DNA from 2 places in the Heyndrickxia faecalis genome. Region 1 is predicted to be linked to the other one. Evidence: predicted binding sites of a transcription regulator. Region 1 holds the regulator's gene; the other holds the start of a gene.

Region 1 (9,621 bases):
GCTTCCATGGCAGAGTCGTTCATGGATTCTATATCAATTGCCTGATTCGACAAGTCAAAATCATTGTTTTTTCAAATGTTCGTTTTGGTCTTTTAAGGCTTCTTGCCATTCGTCTTCCGTTTCAAAACCTTTAAACATGGTTTTTATATCTAAATCGACTCCTTCTTTGGCATTTTTAATGGATGAATTGATTGTCTTGATTAGTTCTTTAAATCGTTCAACTTTTTGTTCTAATAAATATTTTTGCTGAATCAACGTATCCTCCCTGTCGATTTCTCTATCCAATAATTTTTTAATTTCCTTGAGAGGAAAATCCAATTCTTTGTAAAAAAGGCTTTGTTGTAATCGTTCTAAATCTTTTTTTCCGTATAAGCGATAGCTGGCTTCTGTCGTTTGCTCCGGAATCAAAAGACCGATTTTGTGATAATGGTGTAATGTCTTTACTGTTGTATGTGCTAGTTTTGCAACTTCATGAACGGTATACATTTTTCCTCCCCCTTTCATTGCTCTTTATACTAAAATATCCTCTAAGGTAAGAGTCAACACGTTTATGTCACTTTTTTCTTTGAACATCATACGTGAATTTACAAAAGAAAACAGCCATAACAAGACATGAAATAATCAATAAATAGTAGTTGATTGCGGGCGAATGGTTGAAAGTAGACTGTGATGCTCTAACTACCCAGTCAACTGGATTTATTTTTGACAGGATACTTATCCATTTTGGTAATAAATTGCTTGGCATAAAGGCAGAAGACAAGAAAATCAACGGGAAAGAGAAAAACTGCATGACCGTGATCATTGTTGAGTGCTTTTTGGTTAGAACGGCAATTCCAATTGAAATCGCTCCGATTAGACACGAAAATAATGCTGGTGTAACAAGAAAAAGAATTTGTGAAACGATTCCTATTGGCAGTCTGAACCCCATAAAATAGCCAATTATTACTAACAAGTTGGATTGAATCAATTGAAAAACGAAAATGTAGACTAAATCACCAATGATAAAAATTAGGTTATTCTTCGGAGCGATTAAATATCGGTTAAATATTCCTTCTCTCATATCATCTAACGTACTCATTCCTAGATAGATTCCGCCAAATAAAGCATTCATGACCAGAATTCCCGGTAAAATATACGATACATAACTGGATTCATCAAACCCACTCACGGAAGATATGTTTGAAAATATCGTGCCAAACAGCACTAGGAAAATCAATGGTTGGAACATTGAAATGATAATGGCTATTGGATTTTTAATTACCGGTGTTAGTCTCTTTTTTGCTAATAACAAAACGAATGTTATGTTATTCATTGCTCTACTCCTTTCTCATTAAAGTTCGCTAAATAAACGTCATTTAACGTTGCCTGTTTCAGTTCACTAAATTCAATTTCTACGTTACTTTGAATTAAGTACCTCAATAATTTAGACAGAATTTGTTGTCCCTGACTCGTCATAATGGTTAATGTTGTTGGTTTTAATTCGTAACGGACGACCTCTTTCAAATCAGAAATATATTCTTCGATTTTTTGAACGTTGGACAAATGTAACTTTCGATAATGAATCTCGATTTGATCAGCCGCAAGTTTATTGATCAGTTCTTTTGGCGTCCCAATATCCAGTATCTTTCCATGGTTGATCAATGCAATTTCAGTTGCAAGGTCATTCAATTCCTCTAAATAGTGTGTTGTTACAAAAATTGTCGTCCCTTCATCTTGAGAAATTTTTGTAACGATTTTCCATAGGGTAGTTCTCGACTCTGGGTCTAATCCAGCTGTAGGTTCATCCAGTAAAAGGACTTCTGGTTTATAAAGCAAACTTATCGCGATATCCAATTTTCTTTTCATTCCACCCGAGTAAGTCCCAACCAGATCATTGGATACCTGGAATAAATCAAATTCCTTTAACAGGTGTTCCCCTCGTTCCATTATTTTTGAAGTGCTCATGCCATACATTTTTCCTGCAATCAAAATGTTTTCCCAAGCTGTTCCAGTCGAAAATACAGTTGTTTGTTGGAATGTGACTCCAACTTTTTTTCGAACTTCCTTCACATTTGAAACAACATCTACACCTGAAATTTTGACAGTACCCTCATTTGGCAAGGATAAAGTAGCTAATATACTCGTCAAAGTAGATTTTCCTGCACCATTTGGACCAGTAAGTCCGAAGATAGCGCCTTTTTTCACTTTGAGAGACACATTATTTAATGCTGCCTTTTTGCCAAATGATTTGCAAACATCATTTACAATTAGTTCATACATATTCTTCCCTCCTCATTTCTTACAAAAAGAACGTTAAGCTATCCTCTTAGAGGAGAGTCAACCATCAAGTATTCTTTTTATAAAAGTCGAATTGGAATGAACTTAACGGAGCTGCAGAAAGGAAAAACTGAATTTCTCGCCTATATAAAATGAACTTCAGTTTTTGCTTCAAGCCCGAGCATCAATTTGCATGATGACTGCTTTTTACAGGCAACAGAACTGCGATATTTGTTCATTTTATATGGAAAGCGAAAACGTTCAGTGGAAAATCAGAAAGAAAATAACCCAGGTTCGTAAAATTCGATGATCTCCCCAAACAGAAATGCTGAAAAAGGGGCAGTTTTCCTAGTTGCATTTTCTGTAAGGAATCCTGTATAATTAAAGTCAAATATAGTCAAAGTCAAAAGAAGGTGTCAGGAGGTGGCTTTGATGAAAAATATATCGGATATCATAGAGGAATATTTAAAACGGATTCTGGAACTGAATGAAAAAGAAATTCTTGAAATAAAACGCAATGAGATTGCCGATAAGTTCCAATGTGTCCCTTCGCAAATCAATTATGTCATCAATACGCGGTTTACGATTGAAAGAGGGTATATTGTTGAAAGTAAAAGGGGCGGCGGCGGCTATATCCGGATCATGAAAGTGCGGCCTGAAAGCGATGCGGAACTGATTGACCAGCTGCTTGTGCATATCGGCAATGTCATCTCCCAGTCGAATGCGGAAGCCATCATTCTCCGCCTCGTTGAAGAAGAGGTGATTTCAAGGCGGGAGGCAAAAATCATGCTCAGCGTGATGGACCGCTCCGTGCTCTACATCCAGTTGCCGGAACGGGATGAACTGCGTGCCAGAATGTTGAAATCGATGTTAACGACCTTAAAATACAAGTAACAATAGAGGTGAGTATGCCGTGATTTGCCAGGAATGCAATGAAAGGCCGGCAACGATGCATTTTACTAAAATTATAAACGGTGTGAAAACGGAATTCCATCTTTGCGAGAAGTGCGCGCAGGAGAAGGGGGAAAAGTTTTCATCGGATTGGGGGAAAACCTTTTCCTTCGATAATCTGCTCGCGGGCCTTTTTAATTTTGATCCGGCCATCCAACTTTTCAAACAGGAAACAGCACCTGACCCGGATGTGCTTCGCTGCAACCATTGCGGGATGACATTGAACCAGTTTTTAAACACAAGCCGGTTAGGCTGCCCGCATTGCTATGAGACGTTTCAGCACCAGCTTGTTCCGATTTTGCAGCGCCTTCATGGCGGCAACGTTGCGCATGAAGGAAAAATACCTGCACGGATTGGCGGTGCCATTTATACAAAGAAAAAATTGCAGGAATTAAAGGCGGCGTTGCAGGAAGCCATCAGCCAGGAAGAATTTGAAAAAGCAGCAGAACTCCGCGATCAAATTCGCGCACTTGAAGGTTCTTCTCAAGCAAAAGGAGGGGAACAATAATGTCTTTAGAACATTTTTTGCACAAAGCGTCCAGCTCCTGGATGAACGAGCAAGGGCCTGAATCGGAAATTGTGCTGACGACACGGGTTCGTCTGGCAAGAAATTTAAAAAATTACCGGTTCCCGTCCTTGTTTACCAGCGAGGAAGCAAGGGAAATTATGAAAACAATCCAGGATATCGCCCGAAATCATTTTCCGGCTGAAATGCAGGCTGAATTTTTAAAAATGGACGAATTAAAACCGCTCGAAAAAAGGGTGCTTGTGGAGAAACACCTGATTAGCCCGCAACTTGCCGAAGAAGCGGGTGACGGGGCAGTTATTTTGTCAAGCGGCGAAGATATTAGTATTATGATAAATGAGGAAGATCATTTACGCATACAATGTCTTTCTCCAGGGCTTCAATTGCATGAAACGCTTCAGAAAGCCAATCAGCTTGATGACCTGCTTGAAAATTGGGTCGATTATGCTTTTGATGAAACGCTCGGTTACTTAACCAGCTGCCCGACAAATGTCGGAACGGGCATCCGCGCATCGGCCATGATGCATTTGCCGGGACTTGTGCTGACACAGCAAATTAAACAAATCATTCCGGCGATTCATCAGCTTGGTTTGGTGGTAAGAGGAATATATGGCGAAGGAAGCGAAGCCATCGGAAATATTTTTCAAATTTCCAACCAGGTGACACTCGGAACATCGGAAGACAATATTGTCTCGGATTTAACCAGTGTCATCCGGCAGATCATTACACAGGAAAGATCGGCAAGGGAAGCATTGGTGCAGACTTCAAACATACAATTAGAAGACAGGGTTTACCGTTCGCTCGGTGTCCTGCAAAACAGCAGGATCATTGAAACAAAAGAAGCGGCCCGTTGTTTGTCCGATGTCCGGCTGGGAATTGATCTGGGCTATATTCAAAACATTTCGAAACAAATTTTAAATGAATTGATGATTTTAATGCAGCCGGGATTTTTACAGCTTTATGCCGGAAGAGCGCTCAGCCCGTATGAAAGGGATATCCGGAGGGCTACACTGATAAGAGAACGTTTGAGGCTTGAGGAGACCAAATGAACAGGAGGAATGACAGATGATGTTTGGAAGATTTACAGAGAGAGCCCAGAAAGTGCTGGCCCTTTCCCAGGAAGAAGCAATCCGCCTGAAACATAACAATATCGGAACGGAACATATTTTGCTCGGACTTGTCCGCGAAGGGGAAGGCATCGCGGCAAAAGCGCTGTACGGCCTGGGTTTAAGCGCCGAAAAAATCCAGGAAGAAGTGGAAACCCTGATCGGGAACGGCCAGGAAATTTCCCAAACGATCCACTACACGCCAAGGGCCAAAAAAGTGATTGAACTGTCAATGGATGAAGCGAGAAAACTCGGGCACTCCTATGTTGGAACGGAACATATCCTCCTCGGGCTGATCCGTGAAGGTGAAGGCGTGGCGGCACGCGTGCTGACAAATCTCGGCGTTAGCTTAAATAAAGCAAGGCAACAGGTGCTCCAATTATTGGGCAACAGTGAAGCGTCCGTACAGGGCGGTTCGGCGGCCAGCGTCAGCACACCGACACTGGACAGTCTGGCCCGCGATTTAACAGCGATCGCACGGGAAGATTCCCTTGATCCTGTAATCGGGCGCAGCAAAGAAATTCAACGCGTCATTGAAGTACTGAGCCGGAGGACAAAAAACAACCCTGTCCTTATCGGGGAACCGGGCGTTGGGAAAACGGCCATTGCAGAAGGCCTTGCCCAGCAAATTGTGCATAATGAAGTGCCGGAAACGCTGCGTGACAAACGGGTTATGACGCTTGATATGGGTACGGTTGTGGCCGGTACAAAATACCGTGGCGAATTTGAAGACCGCCTGAAAAAAGTCATGGATGAAATCCGCCAGGCCGGTAATATCATTCTTTTCATCGATGAATTGCATACCTTAATTGGGGCCGGCGGTGCGGAAGGAGCCATTGATGCTTCCAATATTTTAAAACCGTCGCTTGCCCGCGGCGAACTGCAGTGCATCGGGGCAACAACACTGGATGAATACCGGAAATATATTGAAAAAGATGCTGCACTGGAAAGAAGGTTCCAGCCGATCCAGGTCGATGAGCCGACGATTGATGAGTCGATCCAGATTTTAAAAGGGCTGCGCGATCGCTATGAAGCACACCATCGCGTCTCGATTACCGATGAGGCGATCGAAGCCGCTGTAAAACTTTCGGACCGCTATATCGCAGACCGGTTCCTGCCGGATAAAGCGATTGACTTAATCGATGAAGCCGGATCGAAAGTGCGTCTTCGTTCCTTTACAACGCCGCCGAATTTGAAAGAACTGGAATTGAAACTGGAAGAGGTACGCAAGGAAAAAGATGCGGCCGTCCAGAGCCAGGAATTTGAAAAAGCGGCTGCGTTAAGGGATACCGAACAGAAACTGCGCGAACAGCTGGAGGAAACGAAGAAAAACTGGAAGGCAAAACAAGGACAGGAAAACAGTGAAGTCACAGTCGATGATATTGCGCTTGTTGTTTCGAGCTGGACGGGAGTTCCGGTGACGAAACTGGCACAAACCGAAACGGAAAGGCTTCTGCACCTTGAAGAGATCCTTCACTCCCGAGTGATCGGGCAGGAAGAAGCGGTACTTGCAGTGGCGAAAGCAGTCCGCCGTGCACGGGCAGGGTTAAAAGATCCGAAACGCCCGATCGGTTCCTTCATTTTCCTCGGGCCGACAGGGGTCGGAAAAACAGAACTGGCGCGGGCGCTTGCGGAAGCGATGTTCGGCGATGAGGATGCCATGATCCGGATCGACATGTCCGAATACATGGAGAAACATTCGACTTCCCGCCTCGTAGGTTCGCCGCCTGGATATGTCGGTTTTGAAGAAGGCGGGCAGCTGACGGAAAAGGTACGGAGAAAACCGTATTCGGTTGTGCTGCTTGATGAAATTGAAAAAGCGCACCCGGATGTGTTCAACATTTTGCTCCAGGTACTGGATGACGGCCGGCTGACCGATTCCAAGGGCCGCACGGTTGATTTTAGCAATACGATTGTCATCATGACATCGAATGTCGGCGCAGATGCTTTAAAACGCAACAAGAGCGTCGGCTTCACCATTCAGGATACCGTCGAGGCCGATTATAAAGACATGAAGGACAAAGTGCTCGAGGAACTGAAAAAAGCGTTCCGGCCTGAGTTTTTGAACCGTGTTGATGAAACCATTGTGTTCCATTCGCTCGAGAAGAAACAGTTGAACGAAATTGTCACGTTGATGGCGAAAGAATTGTCGGACCGGTTAAAAGAGCATCATATCGAACTTGTGCTGACGGATGCCGCAAAAGAAAAAGTGGCGGAAAAAGGCTACGATCCGGAATACGGCGCGCGGCCGCTGCGCAGATCGATTCAGAAAAACATCGAAGACCGCCTTTCGGAAGAAATGCTGAAAGGCAATATAAAAGAAGGGCAAAAGGTATTGGTCGATGTAAAAGACGGCGAATTTACTTTTGCCAGTGTGGCAGAGTCGGAAGCTGTATCGTCCAATTCTTAATGCCGAAAGCAGGAAAGGGTACAATGGTTTTGGCGATTGTACCCTTTTTTTCACATATATAAAATTTCGCGCCAAAATCAATGGCGATTAGGATAACATTGCTTCTGGCAACACATAAAGAAGGAGTACTGTTTCGTTCAACCTATGTGGCGGTTTCTTATACGATTTTAATTCAATTTCAAGATACTTTGTATACACTTATACACATAGATATGAGGGAAAGGGGTTTAAGATGGCAAAAAAAACCGTAAAGTTTGTTTGCCAGAACTGCGGCTACGAGTCGCCAAAATGGATGGGAAAGTGCCCGCAATGCAGCCAGTGGAACCAGATGGTGGAGGAAGCGGAGACGCCAAAACGGAGGGGCTTTTTTTTACATCCGGAGCCTGGAAATGAAACCAAAGCGGCACCTATTACGTCTATAGAGTCTAAAGAAGAAAAAAGGACAAAGGTGGATTTTGGAGAGCTGAACCGTGTCCTCGGCGGCGGCATTGTTGCCGGATCACTTGTTTTGATCGGCGGGGATCCCGGGATCGGCAAATCAACGCTGCTTTTGCAAGTGTCATCACAACTGGCAAAGCACGGGTTAAATGTACTGTATATTTCCGGGGAGGAATCGGCGAAACAGACGAAGTTAAGGGCGGACCGGTTAAACATCCATACCGACCATCTTTATGTGCTGCCGGAAACGGACCTTTCCGTGATCCAGCAGGCGATAGATGAACTGAATCCCGGCTTTGTGGTCATTGATTCCATCCAGACGATTTACCATCCGGAAATCCAGTCTGCGCCGGGCAGTGTGTCGCAAGTGAGGGAAACGACTGCACAGCTGATGCGGACGGCAAAAACAAAAAACGTGGCCATCTTTATTGTCGGCCACGTGACAAAAGAAGGCTCCATTGCCGGCCCACGTGTGCTTGAACATATGGTGGATACGGTCCTGTATTTTGAAGGTGAACGCCATAACGCCTACCGGATATTAAGGGCGGTCAAAAACCGCTTTGGTTCGACGAATGAAATTGCGATTTTGGAAATGAAAGAATCCGGTTTGGAAGAAGTCCAGAACCCTTCCGAAATTTTTCTGGAAGAACGGACAAAAGGTGCAGCCGGTTCTACCGTGGTGGCTTCCATTGAGGGGACGCGCCCGGTCCTTGTCGAGATCCAGGCGCTGTTGGCCCCGACGTTTTTCAATATGCCGCGGCGGATGGCATCCGGGATTGACTATAACCGTGTCACGCTGATTATGGCGGTGCTTGAAAAACGGGCCGGTCTTTTGATTCAGAACCAGGATGCTTATTTAAAAGTCGCCGGCGGCCTGAAAGTGGATGAACCGGCAGTGGATTTGGCAGTTGCTGTCAGCGTGGCATCCAGTTTTCGCGACAAGCCGACAAATGCGGATGACTGCATTATCGGAGAGGTCGGGCTGACGGGGGAAGTCAGGCGGGTGTCCAGGATTGAGCAGCGCGTCCAGGAAGCGGCAAAACTTGGTTTCCGGCGGGCGATCATCCCGAAAAATAATATGGGCGGGTGGACGCCGCCAAAAGAGATTCAAGTGATCGGCGTCTCCACAATCCAGGAAGCTTTGGAAGCGGCACTCGGCGGATGAGAAAGGGAACAAATTTCCGTGCCTTCTATGTGTTCTTTGGATCAGTGCGTGAGGGTACCGGAGGAAGCGGAAGGCACTGGGAAGTGAAGGAAAGCGTGGAAAAAAACGGAACCCACTTGATAAGCAAATAACTGCCGCAAATCTGCGTTTACAGGATCCGTTATGATGTAAAGACAGAAAAGACAGCGGCTGGCAGGATACAAATTTTAAAAGAAAGCAGGGGATGTGCATGAAGCCTGAAAATGCCCGGAGAAAACCGCGGCGATTAACTGGCTCGGTAGGGAAAAATACGAAGGCAAACGTTTTAAACCCTATTTTTTGTTTATAATGTATAAAGGAGGTGAACATGTTGTTAAGACGGCTTATACAAATTTGTTTGGTACTGATTGGCGGCACGCTCGGTGTTTTCCTGCTGCCTGATTTTTACAAGCTTGTGAAAGTGGATTATGTGTTAATCAACAACCCGTATGTTTCAGCGCTGTTGGGGGCTATTATCTTTTATCTTATTACTTTCTGGTCCATTCATTATATCGTTGATTTTGTCGATTGGTTTGAGGATTCACTGGTAAAAGTCCCGATGACGGAAATTTTTTCCGGCACCTTTGGCCTTGTGCTCGGCCTGATTATTGCTTATCTGGCAAGCATTCCGGTGCGGGGAATTCCGATTGTCAATACAATTGTGTCGATTACACTTACAGTATTGCTCGGTTATATCGGATTTCAGGTCGGTTTTAAGAAAAGAGAGGAAATTTTCAATTTGTTTTTCAAC
Region 2 (9,621 bases), 1.1 Mb from region 1:
GGGTTCAACTTTTATCTCTTTTGTTTTTCCATTGTAAAAATTTTTCCAAATCCGGGGTCACTTGCGTCAGAAGAAATGCAAGCACAGCGGTGTCGTCAACAAGGCCCGCGCCGGCAAGAAAATCAGGGATGATGTCAATGGGAGATACGAAATAAATAAGGCCGATTACGATCATGAGAATCGTCCGGTACGGAACGGTGCGGTATTCGCCTTTTGCCCACGCCCTGATAAGCTGGAAAAGGACGCGGATTTTATTCCACATGTTGGCAAGCGTAATTTTGTTGGAGAGCGCTTTTTTCTCCGCGCGGTTGACCAGATCGCCGGTTTTTTCCCGGTCGTTTAAATACTGTTTTGCTTTAGACCGAAATAACCACCCGGCTGCTTTGGCCAGCAGAAAATTTTTTGCCATCTGCTTCACTTCTTTCATGTCTTTTTCTCTTTTATTTTTCCACTGCATGACCAAAAAAAACATGGAGCGGTGAAAAACGGGTGGTTTTTTCGGGAGATGTGAAAATTTTTGGTGAAAATTTTGTCTAATATTGCGATTGTATTTACATTTCCGTCAAGACCTGCGATACTACTTTAGTAATGGTAAAATAAGCAGGATGGGGGCAGGGCTTTTGCGCCTTTCCGGCTTGCAGAGAACTTTTGCCACGATGCCATCATGCGGAAAACCGGCAGAATAGTCCGCCATTTTCCATGTGTAACACCTCACATTTTTTGAAGCATAATCGGGGGATAACAATCATTCAATAGAAAAAGAGAACTAAAGGAGAATTTGGAAGTGGACACGCACATGTTAGAGGAGAACAAGTATCTTTACAGAATTCAGAAAAAACGTCAGGAAATGATGGAGCTTGGGAAAAAACTGGGCCTGACGCATGAGAAAACGGTCCGGTGCAGCCAGCAGCTGGATTCGCTCATGAATGAGTATGAAGCCTATCGAAAGCAGCACAACGCCCGGTCATCCGAAATGGTGATTATCCGGGAAATGTCATTCATATTGTATGAAAAAGTGCAGCGGCTCAATCTGGCTGAAGCGAGAAAAACGTATAAAGCCATGCAGCTTGTTTAACAAACAGGGGAACTGCTTCCAACCTTTGCATCTTGGTTTTGCTCCTTTGAGTGCGGATGAATCCCTGATCAATATTCCGGATGAATATGTTTCCCGCCCGCCTTTTTATTTGGACTGGTTTTGGCCGGGGAATAAAACCCGGCTTTCTTCCGATTGATTTACAACAGCCGGGTTTGGACTGCGTTCGATCTTTTTACAAACATAAAAAACCCGGCAGATGGCCCGTGCTGTCCATCTGCCGGAATGCAAAAACCGGCATGGGCTATGTCCGCATGCCGGTTTTTGCTTTATTTTTCCGCGATGGCAATGTCACCTTCGCGGACTTCCGCTTTTAAGTTTTTGCTTTCCGGATGGTCGAGGATAAAGTCGGCAATCCGGTCTTCAATTTTTTCCTGGATAACGCGGCGGATCGGGCGGGCCCCAAATGCCGGGTCATAACCGAGTTCGGCGATTTTTTCTTTCGCTTCTGCTGTCACGTCAAGCGTAATCGCTTGTTCGTTCAGCGTTTCATTCAGTTCGCCGAGCATCAGGTCAACAATTTTAACCAAATGTTCTTTTTCAAGTGGTTTAAATTCGATAATGTTGTCGAAACGGTTCAGAAACTCCGGTTTGAAGAAGTCGCCGAGTGAATCGAGAATATTCGATTCTTTGATCGCTTCACTTTTAGCGAACCCGACTGTTTTATGCTTAAATTGGGTGCCGGCGTTGCTCGTCATAATGATGACGGTATCTTTGAAGCTGACCGTCCGCCCTTGGGCATCGGTTAAGCGCCCGTCATCGAGAATTTGCAGAAACATGTTCAAAACATCCGGGTGCGCTTTTTCAATTTCGTCGAGCAAAATAATGCTGTACGGGTTGCGGCGCACTTTTTCCGTCAGTTGGCCGGCATCTTCATAACCGACATAGCCGGCAGGTGCCCCGATCAGTTTCGAGACGCTGTGTTTTTCCATATATTCGCTCATGTCAAGCCGGATCATCGCATCTTTCGTGCCGAACAGTTCTTCCGCGAGCCGTTTTGTCAGTTCCGTTTTTCCGACGCCGGTCGGGCCGACGAACAGGAACGAACCGATCGGGCGGCTTTTCGCTTTCAGGCCGGCACGCGAACGGCGGATTGCTTTCGCCACTTTCCGGACCGCTTCATCCTGGCCGATCACTTTTTTAGCAAGGTTTTCTTCCAGATGCTGCAGTTTTTTCGCTTCATCCGCTTCGAGTTTGCCGACCGGAATACCCGTTTTCTTTTCGACAATTTCCTGAATTTGCGTGACATCGACAACCGGTTTGGCTTCAACTTGGCCGGAAGTAGCCAACTCGTTCAGTTTTTGTTCTTCTTTTTTCAATTCGGCTGCTTTTTCATAGTTTTCTGTTGCAAGCGCAGTTTGTTTTTCCTGTGCAATTTCAGCAAGCCGTTTTTGGATATCTTCTTTGCTCGGAACCGCAATCGTCAGGTTCAATTTCGAACCGGCTTCATCCATCAGGTCGATTGCCTTATCCGGCAGGAAGCGGTCCTGGATGTAGCGGTGCGACAATTTCGCACAAGCTTCAAGCGCTTCATCGGTATAGGCAACGTGATGGTAGTTTTCATACCGGTCTTTTAAGCCGCGCAAAATCATGACGGTTTCTTCAAGGGTCGGTTCATTGACTTGTACCGGTTGAAAACGCCGTTCAAGTGCGGCATCTTTTTCAATTTGCCGGTATTCTTTCAAAGTTGTCGCGCCGATCACCTGGATTTCGCCGCGGGCAAGCGCCGGTTTCAAAATGTTGCCAGCGTCCATCGAACCTTCTGCAGAACCTGCGCCGACAAGCAGGTGAATTTCGTCAATAAACAGAAGTACGTTTTTCCGTTGTTCGAGTTCGGCAATCAATTTTTTCATCCGTTCTTCAAATTGACCACGGATGCCCGTGTTTGCAACAAGTGAAGCTACATCGAGCAAGTAAACTTCTTTATGCCGCAGTTTTGCCGGAACTTGTTTTTCGGTAATTTTTAAAGCGAGCCCTTCCGCAATGGCGGTTTTCCCGACGCCAGGTTCGCCGATTAACACCGGGTTGTTTTTATTGCGCCGGTTTAAAATTTCAATGACGCGGGCGATTTCTTCATCACGGCCGATGACAGGGTCAATTTGCCCGGCCCGTGCAGCAGCGGTCAGGTTGCGGCCGAACTGGTCAAGTAGTCCGTTGCCGCCGCCTTGTGTTTGCGTTTGTACGGTTTGTTTCGCGCCGTTTGGCTGGAACCCGTTGGCATTCATTTGGTTAAAGAGGTCGTTGAATCCTCCGAATCCGAAGTTTCCAAATCCGTTATTCATAAACATGCCTCCCCAGTTGTTTTCGAATTTTGCCCGTTCTTTTTGGTAGCAGGACTGGCACAGGTTCAATGTTTTTTGGTTTCCGTTCACATTTATATGCATCCCGATCGTCGCTTCGTTTTGATGGCATTTGTCACATAACATCAAACATTCCTCCTTTGATCGGTTTGATTTTGACTATCTTTGACTAATGAGATTGAAAAACAATCAAAGCGCTTTGATTTGCTTTGACCTTAATTGGAAATCAGTATAGCTCAAAATTTCACAAGATGCAAATCTTTTGCATGCACCCCTTTGATGCATTTTGGCCTTTACAGTAGAATGGCAAAGTCATTTGTCTTGTGCTGAAAAAAGGAAAAGGCATCTGCGAGTCACCCTTTGACTATTTTTGACCTTTCTAATATCATGATACAACTGCGCGGCCCGAAAATCAAAAGATCTGCATTTGTCATTTGCGCTATCGACCAATGGCACCATCTTATATTTGACTATCTTTGACCTTTGCCTATAGTATATGACAACTTTTTTTGTTTGTAAAGGTTTTTTTGACTATTTTTGACCAATTTTTTAGCGGCGGAAATGAACCGGCCGGGCTATTTTAAGAAAGCGGGACATAGGATAGTAACGGAGCCGGCAGGTTGTCTTATTTTTTCTTAAAGGGGTGCAGGCGTTGAATAAGTGGGGCGGTGCTGTCCAAATCGCAGCCGTATATATTGGGACGGTGATCGGGGCAGGGTTTGCAACAGGGAAAGAAATTACCGTTTTTTTTACACAGTTTGGGCTGTATGGATTGCTTGCCATCTGCCTTTCAGGGTTTTTGTTTATTTTCTTTGGTACGAAAATGATGGAAAAAGCGATCGATTTGCATGCGGATTCCTATGAAACTTTAAACCGGTATTTATTTGGCAAAAAAGCGGCCGGTTTCGTGAATGTGATGATGATGGCCATGCTTTTCGGGGTTTGCGGCGTCATGCTGTCCGGTGCGGGTGCTGTTTTTGAGGAGCAGCTTCATATTGGGAGAGAAATAGGGATTTTATTGACGGTGCTTCTTGCCTTTCTTGTCATGTGTTTTGGCATCAAGGGGCTGCTTGGCGTCAATACATTTGTGGTGCCTTTGATGCTTTTGTTTAATTTTCTCCTTTTGTCGCAGTCCGTCCAGTCACCCGGATTTTTTCAAGCGCTCATGGCCCGGCCGGAAAGTGTTGATATGCCCCGTGCCCTTCTCCGCGCCCTTTCCTATGCGGCTTTGAATTTGGCGCTCGCGCAGGCGGTGCTTGTCCCGGTTGCGGCGGAAGTGAAAGATAAGGAAGTCGTCCGTGCCGGCGGGATACTGGGCGGGCTGTTTTTAACGCTCATCCTGATTTCCAGCCATTTGTCACTGGTCACGCTGCCGGACGTTGCCCAAGTGGAGATTCCGATGGCGCATATTGTGAAAGCGAGTTTTCCGGGCATTTATTTTATTTATGTTCTGCTGATTTTCGGGGAAATTTTCACTTCTATTATCGGGGATGCCTACGGGCTTGAGCGGCAAATGCAAAAATATATCCCGATGAAAAGCGGTTTGCTGTACGGGTTGATTTTTTCCGCCATTCTGCTGATCAGCAGCTTGCATTACGGCCCGCTATTATCGGTTTTATATCCCCTGTTCGGCTATTTCAGCCTTGTTTTTATGATGGCACTCGGAATAAAGACGATCCGGGGGTGACCGGTAAGGCATTCAAAACAGCTTTGCGCGGTTGTTATGCATTTGTGGCGGGCAAATGCCGAAAAAAAGCCGTCCCCATGCTTAAAAAATCGGCAGGAAGACGACAAGCAGCAAATCAAAGGTAAGATGCGACAAAATTTGTGCAGACAGGCTCCGTTTTTTTGCATACAGCAGCCCCCAGAAAATCGAACCGGCAAAAGCGGCAATGACCATGATTTTTAATCCGCAGTAAAAATAAACGGATGCGTTCAATACGGCGGAAATCAAAATCGCATATTTCGCTTCCATCATTTTCATGAGTCGGGCCTGGACAAATGAACGCCAAAAAATTTCTTCTCCGGGGATGAGAATCAGGACAAGCGCTAAGTAATGCCAGAAAGATTCGGGTGAAAAACGCCTGTATGCGCGGGCGACTTCATTGTCAAGCCCGCCCGGCAAAAAACCGAGTACTGTATTGCCAATTCTGAAAATAATATAGAGGAGAAAACCCGAAAAGATGCCATACAACAGCAATTGAAGGTACGGAAGCTTTTCGTGTTTTTCTGATTTTCCAAGAAAAACCGTGTAACTGATCAAAAACAGCATTGCGCCGGAATATAAATACCAAAAAACGGAGGTATCCCGAAACGTAATATATAGCAGAAGGTGGGCGATTAAGATACTTCCGAGAAGCTTTGTATCCACCATGTTTTTTGCCACCGCCAATGCGCTCCTTTCTTAAGTTCGCAAACCGCCGGCAAAAAAACCGGGAAGGGCCAAAAAAAGAGATCCGGCCCCGCAGTCCGGCCTTCGCGGCATTGGGTCAAACAAAAATACATTGAATATTTTAGCAGAGAAATAGGGAAAAAGGTATCCGGGAAAATAATGTTAAAAAATTCACAATCATAGAAACGGCAGTAAAAAACCGGCATGTGCCGGTTTTTTACTGCGCGGTAAGCGTTTGAATTAATGTAAAGCCGAATGGATAACCTGATAGTTTTTATGATTGACCACTGTTTTTTCATCAAGCTCCAGTTCCTGATAGTTTTCCATATAGGTTAAATCCACGATGACCGAGTTCTCGTTCACCTTTTCGACAATTCCTTGAAGCCCGTCTTTAAATTCAATAATGTCACCAATTTGTGCTTTTTTCATTGCGGTCCTCCCGTAAGAAAGTATTGTAACCAGTTTGCACTATTTTTCTGAAAAATTCAAGGCGAAAGGAACAGAAAAATACAAATCGGGCCGGTTTTAAAAAATCGCGAAAGCAAACAAGTAGGCGGCAGGAAGAATGTGGTACAATACCGGGTGGGGTGGTCGTATGTCGGAAGAAGAAATCAGACAGGAAATCAACCGGCTTCGCAACAGGGAAATCGAAGAATTATTCGTCAGCCGTGAAGATTTTATGGACTTCCGGAAAGTGCTTATTGCCGAGGAAGACTTTAAACATTTTAAGGGCATTGCCTTGCGCGGCGGGAATGTCCGCTATATTTATTTGGACGAGCCGGAAATCTGACCGGGGCATGCATAATTTTGTGCATTTTTAAGCAAAATGAAGTCAACTCTGATGATTGTTTTATTTGGAAAGGCATGTTATTCTATTACGGGGATTTTGTTTTTCCCGCACTGTGCAATATTTGTCATTTTTTTGATCCGGCCGGGGACATGCGTGTTCCCGGTTTCGGGCGAGGCGTGTTTTTGGCACGGATGGGCCGCGCGGACTTTGAGGGAGCAGCCTGCTGAATAACCGGGGATGAACGGTGTTTGCAGGTACCCGGCATCGCTGCGGTTTTTTTCAACCCCCGTTTGCAAAATTTGTCATTTGTATGAAGATGGTTGATAAATATTGACGAAAAATGTACAGTGCATTATTTTTAGAACTATATTATAGAAAAGGAGTCGTTCTACCCATGGCTGAAAAACAATTTAAAGTAACAGCAGATACAGGAATCCACGCACGTCCTGCTACATTGCTCGTACAAACGGCAAGCAAATTCGATTCAGATATCCAATTGCAGTATAAGGATAAGAAAGTGAACCTGAAATCGATCATGGGGGTTATGTCCCTTGGAATCGGCAAAGGCGCCGACATTACCATTTCTGCAGAAGGCAACGATGCACAAGATGCATTGAACGCTTTGGCTGAATTAATGAAAAAAGAGGGTCTGGGCGAATAATGTCAACCATTTTAAAAGGTATAGCAGCATCCAACGGGATTGCCATCGCAAAAGCATATCGCCTGGTAGAACCGGATTTGTCTTTTGAAAAAAGGTCTGTCCAGAATGTTTCGGATGAATTGAAACGCTTTGATACTGCTGTGTCTGAATCCAAGTCTGAACTGCAGGCGATCAGGGAGCATGCAATGAAGGCACTGGGGGCGGACAAAGCAGCGATCTTTGATGCCCATTTGCTCGTTTTGGAAGATCCGGAACTGTTGACGCCGGTCCAGGACAAAATCAGGGATGACCAGGTCAATGCGGAATACGCATTGAAAGAAGTTGCGGATATGTTCGTGACCATGTTCGAACAAATGGACAACGAATATATGCGCGAACGTGCAGCGGACATCCGCGACGTGACAAAACGGATTCTGGCTCATCTGCTGAAAGTGGATATTCCGAATCCAAGCATGATCTCGGAAGAAGTCATTGTCATTGCTGAAGACTTGACCCCTTCTGATACGGCGCAGTTGAACCGCCAGTATGTAAAAGGTTTTGCAACAAATGTCGGTGGGCGTACGTCCCACTCTGCGATTATGGCGCGTTCTTTGGAAATTCCGGCAGTCGTCGGGACGAAAACGGCGATCCAGGATATCCAAAATGGCGACCTTGTCATCGTGGACGGCAACAGCGGCGATGTCTATGTCAATCCGACACCTGAAATTGTCGATGAATACAAACAAAAGCAGGAACAGTTTGAACGGCAAAAAGCCGAATGGGCGAAGCTGGTCAATGAAAAATCCGTTTCGAAAGACGGCCATACGGTTGAACTGGTTGCCAATATCGGCACCCCGAACGATCTCGACGGCGTGATCCGGAACGGCGGGGAAGGCGTCGGCCTGTACCGTACAGAGTTCCTCTATATGGGCAGGGACGAGCTTCCGTCAGAAGAAGTGCAGTTTGAAGCCTATAAAGCGGTGCTTGAAGGCTTAAAAGGCAAGCCGGTTGTGGTCCGTACGCTTGATATCGGCGGCGACAAAAAACTGCCGTACTTGCCGCTTCCGGAAGAAATGAACCCGTTCCTCGGCTTCCGTGCGATCCGCTTGTGCCTGGACAGACAGGATATTTTCCGCACCCAGCTGCGTGCGTTGCTCCGCGCGAGCGCATACGGCAACCTGAAAATTATGTTCCCGATGATTTCCAATCTGGATGAATTCCGAAAAGCAAAAGCGATTCTTTTGGAAGAAAAAGAAAAGCTTATCCAGGAAGGCGTGCAGGTTGCAGATCATATCGAAGTCGGCATTATGGTTGAAATTCCTTCCACTGCCGTAATGGCTGATTTGTTTGCAAAAGAAGTCGATTTCTTCAGTGTCGGCACAAACGATCTGATCCAGTACACGATGGCTGCAGACCGTATGAACGAACATATTTCGTATTTGTACCAGCCGTATAACCCGGCCATATTGCGCCTTGTGAAACGCGTCATTGATGCGGCGCACAAAGAAGGCAAATGGGCCGGCATGTGCGGCGAAATGGCCGGAGACGAAATCGCCATTCCGATTCTGCTCGGCCTCGGCCTTGATGAATTTTCAATGAGCGCTTCTTCAATTTTAAGGGCCCGTTCCCAAATCAGGAACCTGAATAAGGCGGATATGGAAAAACTGGCAGAAGACGTTTTGAACTTCACAACGAATGAAGAAGTAAAGGAACACGTGAAAAAAGTTCTTTCAAAAGCATAAAAAATATTTTTCAAAAACAGGTTTAGGTGTGAAGGAAGCGGGTATATATAAACCAGCCCAGCATTAAGGGTAGTATTATTGGTATCCAGTATTGTCACAATACCGGATGTATATCGTTTCTTTCTCATTTTTCCCCCTATTTTTGCCGAGTGGCTTTTGCCATTCGGCTTTTTTTGAATTGGGCTTTGGCGGACCGCACATCAAAACGCCGGATGTTCTTTTTTGCGGGAAAATGAAGGGGAACCCGGTTTGAAGCTTTATCGTGCATGGACGGGGAAAAATCGTTTATAATGAAGACAGGCTTTTGTGAACATAAAGATACAGGGAGGGATTTTGAATGGATTTAGGGTTGAAAGGCAAAGCCGCCCTTGTTGTCGCTTCCAGCCAGGGGCTCGGGAAAGCGGTGGCCAAACAACTTGTAATGGAAGGCGCAGATGTCCTCATTACAAGCCGGAATGAAGAAAAACTGCAGGCGGCAAAAGAAGAATTATCCGCTTGCGGCACCGGGAAAGTGGCGTATATCCGGGCAGATATTACCCATCCGGAAGATATCCGCGCCATGGTGCAAAAAGCACGGGATACATTCGGCAGGCTGGATATACTGGTCAACAATGCAGGGGGACCGCCGGCCGGAAGTTTTGAAGATATGGCGGATGAAGACTGG

The links. Region 1 encodes CtsR, which represses protease genes until heat stress. Its sites were predicted from a motif close to ATGGTCAATAAAGGTCAAACA; they were not measured.
Region 2: ABR335_RS12025 (ATP-dependent Clp protease ATP-binding subunit) is a predicted target of CtsR. The motif match lies at 3,751-3,771, and genes of this name have one in related genera.

The regions. Positions count from the first base shown of each region.
Region 1 covers NZ_CP158453.1:3,511,013-3,520,633, reverse strand. The annotation lists gene ABR335_RS16775 (MerR family transcriptional regulator) at 61-486, opposite strand; gene ABR335_RS16770 (ABC transporter permease) at 554-1,312, opposite strand; gene ABR335_RS16765 (ATP-binding cassette domain-containing protein) at 1,309-2,259, opposite strand; gene ABR335_RS16760 (CtsR family transcriptional regulator) at 2,686-3,150, shown strand; gene ABR335_RS16755 (UvrB/UvrC motif-containing protein) at 3,170-3,715, shown strand; gene ABR335_RS16750 (protein arginine kinase) at 3,715-4,782, shown strand; gene clpC (ATP-dependent protease ATP-binding subunit ClpC) at 4,799-7,249, shown strand; gene radA (DNA repair protein RadA) at 7,482-8,852, shown strand; gene ABR335_RS16735 (PIN/TRAM domain-containing protein) at 9,199-9,621, shown strand, end outside.
Region 2 covers NZ_CP158453.1:2,457,782-2,467,402, reverse strand. The annotation lists gene ABR335_RS12035 (YkvA family protein) at 5-427, opposite strand; gene ABR335_RS12030 (aspartyl-phosphate phosphatase Spo0E family protein) at 785-1,075, shown strand; gene ABR335_RS12025 (ATP-dependent Clp protease ATP-binding subunit) at 1,363-3,519, opposite strand; gene ABR335_RS12020 (YkvI family membrane protein) at 4,046-5,080, shown strand; gene ABR335_RS12015 (CPBP family intramembrane glutamic endopeptidase) at 5,162-5,779, opposite strand; gene ABR335_RS12010 (YkvS family protein) at 6,026-6,214, opposite strand; gene ABR335_RS12005 (hypothetical protein) at 6,381-6,575, shown strand; gene ABR335_RS12000 (phosphocarrier protein HPr) at 6,970-7,236, shown strand; gene ptsP (phosphoenolpyruvate--protein phosphotransferase) at 7,236-8,957, shown strand; gene ABR335_RS11990 (SDR family oxidoreductase) at 9,295-9,621, shown strand, end outside.